Regions from separate parts of the Agrobacterium salinitolerans genome, predicted to be linked through region 1. Evidence: predicted binding sites of a transcription regulator. Region 1 holds the regulator's gene; the other holds the start of a gene.
What was found. Region 1 encodes LexA, which represses DNA repair genes until DNA is damaged. Its sites were predicted from a motif close to TGTTCNNNNTGTGTTCNG; they were not measured.

Region 1 (4,201 bases):
CCTTTTCGGTCGCATCGAGCTCCTCGGCCGGTATGACGGGATCTCCGGCATTCCACCACTCTCGGTCGGCAACGAACCGCTGATGAGCAGCAGCTCGATCTATTACGTGATCTGGATATTCGTCGTTGCCGTGGCGATCGGCGCGCAGAACCTGCTCGACAGCCGTGTCGGGCGCGGCATTCGCGCCCTGCGTGGCGGCTCGCAGGCAGCGGAGGCGTTCGGCGTGAATATCGAGCGGGCCAAACTGACCGTCTTCGTCTTCGCAGCCGTTGTAGCAGCGCTGTCCGGCTGGCTTTACGCCCATATGCAGCGGTCGATAAACCCGACGCCTTTCGGGCTCGACATGGGCATCACCTATATGCTGATGGCCGTCGTCGGTGGTTCGGGCCGGGTTGTGGGCGCCATCTTCGGCGCAGCCGTGGTGCTGGTGTTGAAAGAGGTGCTGCAACGGGTCCTGCCCGGCCTTGTCGGCACCTCGGTGAATGTAGAAATGATCGTGTTCGGCGTGCTGCTCGTCCTGATCCTGCAGCTCTCCCGAGACGGTCTTTGGCCACTTCTGGAAAAATACCTGCCTGCCCGGCCGCCGCGCGCCATCCGCCGCGACGGCGCCAGTCTTGAAACGCGGGACATGCCTGCGCCCGGCAGTCCGCTGGTCGGGGTCGATCGGGTGCGGAAGACATTTGGCGGACTGACGGCGGTCAACGATGTCAGCTTCGATATCAAGGCCGGGCAGATCGTCGGCCTGATCGGCCCGAACGGCGCCGGCAAGAGCACGACTTTCAATCTCATCACCGGCATCCTCGGCCTTTCCGGCGGCAACGTCACCTATCAGGGACAGAAGCTCTCAGGCCTCAATCCCCGGCTGATCGCCAAACGCGGCATCGCCAGAACCTTTCAGCATGCCAAGGTCCTTCCAACCATGTCGGTGCTCGAAAATGTCGCTCTCGGCGCGCATCTGCGTGGCAATGCCGGCGTTTTCCGGAGCTTCTTACGGCTGGAGCGAAAACAGGAGCGGGCGCTGCTTGCCGAAGCCGCCCATCAGCTCGATCGCGTCGGTCTCGGTGCTCATCGCGACCGTCCCGCCGGCGACCTCGCTCTCGGGCAGATCCGAATTCTGGAAATTGCCCGCGCGCTCTGCCTCAACCCGACGCTTCTGCTGCTCGACGAACCGGCGGCCGGTCTGCGCCACGGCGAAAAGCAGGAGCTCGCCACACTGCTGAAAAAACTGCGGGCCGAGGGCGTGAGCGTGCTGCTCGTCGAGCATGACATGGGTTTCGTCATGGGGCTGGTCGATCACATCGTCGTCCTCGATTTTGGCACCCTGATCGCCGAAGGCAAGCCGGCTGAAATCAGGCAACATCCAGCCGTGATCGCGGCTTATCTTGGGGGTGCAGCGTGAGCGGACATCTACTCGACATCAAAGACATCCACGTTGCCTATGGCCGGGCGGAGGTGGTGCATGGCATCTCGCTTTCCATGACGTCCGGCAGCATCGTCACGGTCATCGGCGCAAACGGGGCGGGCAAGACCACGCTGCTCAACGCCATCATGGGCGTCGTGCCTTCGCGCGGGACCATTCTTTACGACGGCGCGCCAGTGCCCGATACCATCGAGGCCCGGGTTGCCGCTGGCCTTTGCCTTGTGCCGGAAAGGCGCGAATTGTTCGGGTCGATGACCGTCGAGGATAATATCGAGCTCGGCGGATTCCTGCGCTCACGCCAGGAGCGCAACGAAACCCGTGAGGAAATACACGCACTCTTTCCACGCCTTCGCGAGCGCAGCAAGCAGCTTGCCGGAACGCTTTCCGGCGGCGAAAGGCAGATGCTGGCGCTCGCCCGGGCACTAATGAGCCGGCCGAGGCTTTTGCTGCTGGATGAGCCTAGTCTCGGGCTTGCGCCGTTGATCGTCGCCGAAATCCTGCGCATCGTTGCCGAACTGCGTCGTACCGGTGTCTCCATCCTGCTCGTCGAACAGAACGCCCGCGCCGCGCTTGAAATCGCCGACGAGGCCTACCTCGTCGAACTCGGCGAGGTCCGCCGCTCAGGCCCGGCCGCCGAACTCGCCGTCGATCCGGCACTGATGGCGAGCTATCTCGGACCGGGCGAACACGCCCTCTAAGAAAATCCTCGTAACGGATATGAGCGATTTGCCGTCTTAGACGGACGGATCGTCGTACCGGATGCCTGAAACACAGAGCTGCCTTCAATTGCCCACTTCAGACAGCAGTTCCTCCGATTATCAAAATAGTCACCAACCCTACCGGCTCTCGGCAGTTCACGCTTTCGAATATCAAATCACGATCTGAGATGCACCCTTCACGAAATTTTAGGGGATTGCGGAACACATATGGAACATATAGTGTTCGTTCTGTATTTGTTTCGCGACTTCAACGACGATTCTCAAGGGTGTTTTCCTCATGCTCACGCGCAAACAGCAGGAATTGCTTCTCTTCATTCATGAAAGAATGAAAGAGTCCGGCGTGCCGCCCTCCTTCGATGAAATGAAGGACGCACTCGATCTTGCTTCCAAATCCGGCATTCACCGGCTGATTACCGCACTCGAAGAGCGCGGGTTTATTCGCCGGCTACCCAACAGGGCGCGAGCGCTGGAAGTGATAAAATTACCTGAGGCCTATACGCCGGGCGCAAGGCCGCAGCGTGGTTTCTCACCGAGCGTCATCGAAGGCAGCCTGGGCAAGCCGAAGGCGCCGGAGCCGGCCGCGACCCCCAAGGCGCCTGCCAATGATCTCGGCGGTGCCGTCACCGTGCCGGTCATGGGCCGCATCGCCGCCGGTGTGCCGATTTCCGCCATCCAGAACAACACCCATGATGTGGCTGTGCCAGTGGATATGCTGGGTTCGGGCGAACATTACGCTCTGGAGGTCAAGGGTGATTCGATGATCGAGGCCGGCATTTTTGATGGCGATACCGTCATCATCCGCAACGGCAATACGGCCAATCCGGGTGATATCATCGTCGCGCTGGTGGATGATGAAGAAGCGACCCTGAAGCGTTTCCGCCGCAAGGGAGCCTCCATCGCGCTGGAAGCTGCAAACCCGGCCTATGAGACCCGAATTTTCGGGCCTGATCGGGTGAAGATACAGGGCAAGCTGGTTGGGTTGATCCGCAGATATCATTGATGCCGCCGCCGGTTTGGATAAGCCGAAACAGTTAAACGGCGGCATATCTGGCCTGCAAGATGAAGGGCGCGTCATTTCGTTGAATTGATGCGCCTTTTCTTTTTTAAGTGGCAAACGCGCTCGTCGTTGCGAAAATGCGGTTGTGCACGATGGCCCATCCATCAATTGGCGTTATGGGAGCCATGGATTCTTTGCGATATTCCAAGACCATTCGCAGATATAGAAATGCGCATCCTATCGGGGGAAAAACGCCATGTACGATCTTTATATTGCCAACAAGAACTATTCCTCATGGTCGCTGCGGCCCTGGGTTTTGATGCGCACGCTCGGCATCGCCTTTGATGAAAAACTCGTTCCCTTTGGCGAAGGTGTTGCCTTCTCCAGCTTTTCGCCGACGGGCAAGGTGCCGTGCCTTGTTGATGAGGGCGTGACGGTTTGGGAATCGCTGTCGATTGCCGAATATCTGGCCGAGAGACATCAGGGTGTCTGGGCAAGTGACAAGCAGGCACGGGCCTGGTCACGCTCGGCGGCAAGTGAAATGCATGCGGGCTTCTCTTCGCTGCGCAATCTCTATCCCATGTCGGTCGGTATCCGCGTAAAACCGAAGGGCGGCGATGCCGGGCTTGCGGCCGACATAAAACGCATTGATGCGCTGTGGAGCGAAGGCCTCGCAAAATTCGGCGGACCGTTTCTCGCCGGTCAAAAATTCACGGCGGTCGATGCCTTCTTCTGCCCGGTGGCGTTCCGTTTCCAGACCTATGGCGCCGATCTTTCGCCAGCGGCGAAGGCCTATTGTGACAGGCTGCTTGCCCTGCCCGCCATGCGCGAATGGTATGAGGCCGGACTGAAGGAAATCTGGCGCGATCTGCCGCATGAAGAAGAGATCGGCAGCATTGGCGAATTGACCGCGGATCTGCGCGCCAAGGCCTGACAAAACATGCTGACGGCACTCACTGCGATGCCGTCAGCACCTGAGTGACGGCTTCTGGCACATCACGGTCAAAGCGGCCACTCTTCCAGTCGTAATAGCGATGTTCGCTCCACGGCCTGTCGGTGCTGGCG
Region 2 (4,201 bases), on a different contig from region 1:
ATGCCGAACTGTTCGACCCAAGTATGCTCGTCCGAAGGGACGGCCTGACTGGTCAATTGGCCGCCGATCCAGTCATATTCCTCGGTCATGATCACGCGTTTTCCGGCCTTTGCAGCCGCCAGTGCCGCCGCCACGCCGCCAAGGCCGCCACCGACCACGAGAATATCTGCTTTCATGTCTTTCACGACGTCACATCCGTTTTCTTGACTGAGGACTTGTTTGCCGAACCGGTCGGGGCCGGCCCCAGCGTTTCTCCCTTGACGGGTTCACATTTGAGAAGGATCTGCCCACCGGCGCTGCCGGTCTCGATGCGATTGACCAGCATCGCGGTCGCCTGCCGCCCCATCTCCTCGCGGGGAATTTCATAAGAGGTGAAGCGCACCGGGCTGCGGGCGGCCCTGATATGGCTGCCGAGTACGATCATTGAAAAAGCGTCCGGCACCACGAGCCCCCTCGCCCGCGCCAGTGCCTCGACGCGCACGGCATCGGCCAATTCTATGAAGAAGGCCACTGTGGCCCCGCTCTCAAGGATCGCATCGAGTATTTTCTCAGCCGAGCGGTTGACCGCCTTGATATGCAGGGCAAGCGTGGCCGCATCACCGAGCGCCGCGCTGAAACCTTGCCAGCGATCGGCAATCGATTCTGCCGGACCATGCGGGCCGATATAGGCAAGCTTGGTGTGTCCCAGCGCGATGGCATCTTCGACGAGCTGACGCGTGCCCGCGGCGTAGTCGCCGCCGACATAGGGAACCGGTCCACCGGCATCTTCACGCCGGCCGATCGCGACGAAGGGATAGTCTTCCGAAACCAGCCGGGCGAGTTCCTTGCGATCGAATTCGCGCCCCAGAACCAGACAGCCGTCCGCAATCCGAAGCCTGTTGCCTTCCGAAAATATCTTGCGGTTATCGCCGACACCGGCGCTCGTCAGCAGCAGAAGATCGTAAGCCTGCTGCTGCGCCTCTTCTTCGATACCGAGCAGGAAGGGCGTGAAGAAGTCAGCCTGCGCGCTTGGGAATGCCGGCTCATAGGTGAACACGCCGAGGATACGGTTCAGCCCCTTGGCCATGCGCCGCGCAATCGGGTCGGCGACATAACCTGTCTTGCGAATGACGGCCTGCACCCTTTCCCGGGTCTCCTCCGGGATGCGGGCGATCGCTGCCGGCGCGCCGTTCAGAACAAGCGACACGGTTGCCTGGCTGACGCCTGCGAGCTTGGCGATATCGTTTTGGGTGAGACGTCTGTGAGTAGTCAACCGATGCCCTCCCCGACATCCGATATTTGCTAATACGTATTAGCTGCTAATGCGCATTAGCATTATTTTCGGACGCCGAGTCAAGAGATAAACTGTAGCTGACAACCCCCTCACACCACGGAACGGCGCGTTCAGCATTTGTTCTGGATTGCTGTTTGAGTCTTTGCTAATCATTGCAACAACGAGCAGACATTGGCCGGAGCTTCGCGACGACTGCCATCTCTGAATAGGGTTCTCATCCGTGGGGACAGGCAGGTTATCTAAAGGATTGCTGGCATGGCGGTTGCCTATCTGGAAAAACTCAACGAACAGCAACGCAGGGCGGTCGAGCATGGCGTTGGGCTCGCTGACGGGCATACGGCCGGGCCTTTGCTGATCATCGCTGGCGCGGGTTCGGGCAAGACAAACACGCTCGCACACCGTGTCGCCCATCTGATCGTAAACGGCGCCGATCCCCGCCGCATCCTGCTGATGACGTTCTCCAGACGCGCCGCCACGGAAATGTCGCGGCGGGTCGAGCGTATCTGCAAACACGTTATCGGGGCGAATTCGGCAATCATGACCGATGCGCTCGCCTGGTCCGGCACGTTTCACGGCATTGGTGCACGGCTGTTGCGCATCTATGCCGAACAGATCGGCCTCAACATCGATTTCACCATCCACGACCGCGAAGATAGTGCCGACCTGATGAACCTTTGCCGGCACGAGCTGGGTTTTTCCAAAACGGAAAGCCGTTTTCCGACAAAGGGTACGTGTCTCGCGATCTATTCGCGTGTGGTGAATTCCCAGACGCCGCTCAAGGAGATATTGCGCCAGCATTATCCCTGGGTCGCCAACTGGGAGAGCGAACTCAAGGAACTGTTTGCAGCCTACGTGGAGGCCAAGCAGGTCCAGAACGTGCTCGATTACGACGATCTCCTGCTTTACTGGGCGCAGATGGTGAGCGATCCCGTTCTGGCTGATGATATCGGCAACCGCTTCGACCATGTGATGGTCGACGAATATCAGGACACCAACCGCCTGCAGGCCTCGGTGCTGATGGCGCTCAAACCCGGCGGCCGCGGGTTGACCGTGGTGGGTGACGATGCGCAGTCGATCTATTCCTTCCGGGCGGCGACGGTGCGAAACATCCTCGATTTTCCGGCTTCCTTCAGCCCGGCGGCCGACATCATCACGCTGGACCGCAACTATCGCTCGACCCAGCCGATCCTTGCGGCCGCCAACGGCGTCATCGATCTGGCGCGCGAGCGGTTCACCAAGAACCTCTGGACCGAGCGGCAGTCGCTGGAGCGCCCGAAACTCGTGACAGTGAAGGACGAAACCGAGCAGGCGAATTTCATCATCGACCAGATTCTCGCCAACCGCGAAACCGGCATGACGCTGAAACAGCAGGCCGTGCTGTTCCGCACCTCCAGCCATAGCGGCCCGATCGAGGTGGAACTGACCCGCCGAAACATTCCCTTCGTCAAATTTGGCGGCCTTAAATTTCTCGACAGCGCCCATGTGAAGGACATGCTGGCCGTGCTGCGCTTCGCACAGAACCCGCGCGACCGTGTCGCCGGTTTCCGGCTGCTGCAGATGTTGCCAGGCATCGGGCCGAAGAAGGCCGGCAATATTCTCGATACGATTGCGACAGACCCCGAGCCGCTGCTTGCCCTTGCCGAAATTCCGCCGCCGCCGAAGACCGGCGACGACTGGACAGCCTTCACGCAAATGCTGGCGGGCCTGCGACAGGCGCCGAATGACTGGCCAGGCCAGATCGGGCAGGCACGGCTGTGGTACGAACCCCATCTCGAACGCCTCCATGAGGACGCCGACACCCGCAAGGCCGATCTGCTACAACTCGAGCAAATCGCTGGCGGCTATCCCTCACGCGAACGTTTTCTGACCGAGCTGACCCTCGATCCACCCGACGCCACCAGCGATCAGGCCGGCGTGCCACTGCTCGACGAGGACTATCTCAGCCTGTCTACCATCCATTCGGCAAAAGGCCAGGAGTGGCGTTCCGTCTTCATCCTGAACGTGGTCGATGGCTGCATCCCCTCCGATCTCGGCGTCGGCACCACCCAGGAACTGGAGGAAGAACGCCGGCTGCTTTATGTCGCCATGACGCGCGCCAAGGACAGCCTGTCGCTGATCACGCCGCAACGCTTCTTCACCGGCGGCCAGAGCCAGCAGGGAGACAGGCATGTTTACGCTGCAAGAACCCGCTTCATCCCGGCGACCTTGCTGCAATTTTTCGAGACGGCAACCTGGCCACTGGTGTCGGCTGCCGCTTCCGAGCGCAGCGCGCAGCAGATCCGCATCGATGTGGGAGCGAGGATGCGGGCAATGTGGAAGTAAGGATGCCGGTAATCACAACTTTCAAACCGCGCGACCGAACGAAACCGAAGGCCTGATCAATACTCGATCTCTCCCTCGTTTCGGCCCGCCGGACAATATCGGCAGGCTCGGCGTTAGGGCGTATCCCTGCCGTCGATCATCAAAGTATGAAAACTGGCATTGGCACAGGCCTTTCGCCTGCTGCTCGACCGAGATTCGATCTCTCTTGTGTGGGCGGTCAATAAAGCGTTATTGACTGTCCCTGCCGATAAAGTCATATCACCTCAGAGTAGGCAGACCAGACAGGATCCGCATAGTGCAAGTAGAAGCATTCTCGATACCAGGCTTGAAAAAGATAACTCCAGCTCGTTTCGGGGACAGCCGGGGTTACTTCAGCGAGGTTTTCAAGAAGGACTGGTTTCGCGAAAATGTATCGGATGTGGAGTTCGTACAGGACAATGAATCCCTGTCTGCACAAGCGGGTACTGTACGTGGGCTTCATTTCCAGACAGAGCCGTTTGCACAGGGCAAGCTCGTTCGCTGCATTCGTGGGCGGCTGCTGGACGTCGCTGTCGACATCAGAACAGGATCGCCCACTTTCGGGCAATGGGCCGCTGTCGAGCTATC

Region 2: a site for LexA is predicted at 1,381-1,398, ahead of O9X91_RS19100 (ATP-dependent helicase). Genes of this name have one in related genera too.

Annotation. Positions count from the first base shown of each region.
Region 1 covers NZ_JAPZLN010000003.1:295,791-299,991, forward strand. Annotated here, with positions in the region: gene O9X91_RS13430 (branched-chain amino acid ABC transporter ATP-binding protein/permease) at 1-1,399, shown strand, start outside; gene O9X91_RS13435 (ABC transporter ATP-binding protein) at 1,396-2,118, shown strand; gene lexA (transcriptional repressor LexA) at 2,417-3,139, shown strand; gene O9X91_RS13445 (glutathione S-transferase family protein) at 3,393-4,070, shown strand; gene O9X91_RS13450 (ComEC/Rec2 family competence protein) at 4,090-4,201, opposite strand, start outside.
Region 2 covers NZ_JAPZLN010000005.1:310,833-315,033, reverse strand. Annotated here, with positions in the region: gene O9X91_RS19110 (FAD-dependent oxidoreductase) at 1-176, opposite strand, end outside; gene O9X91_RS19105 (LacI family DNA-binding transcriptional regulator) at 182-1,252, opposite strand; gene O9X91_RS19100 (ATP-dependent helicase) at 1,529-3,595, shown strand; gene rfbC (dTDP-4-dehydrorhamnose 3,5-epimerase) at 3,891-4,201, shown strand, end outside.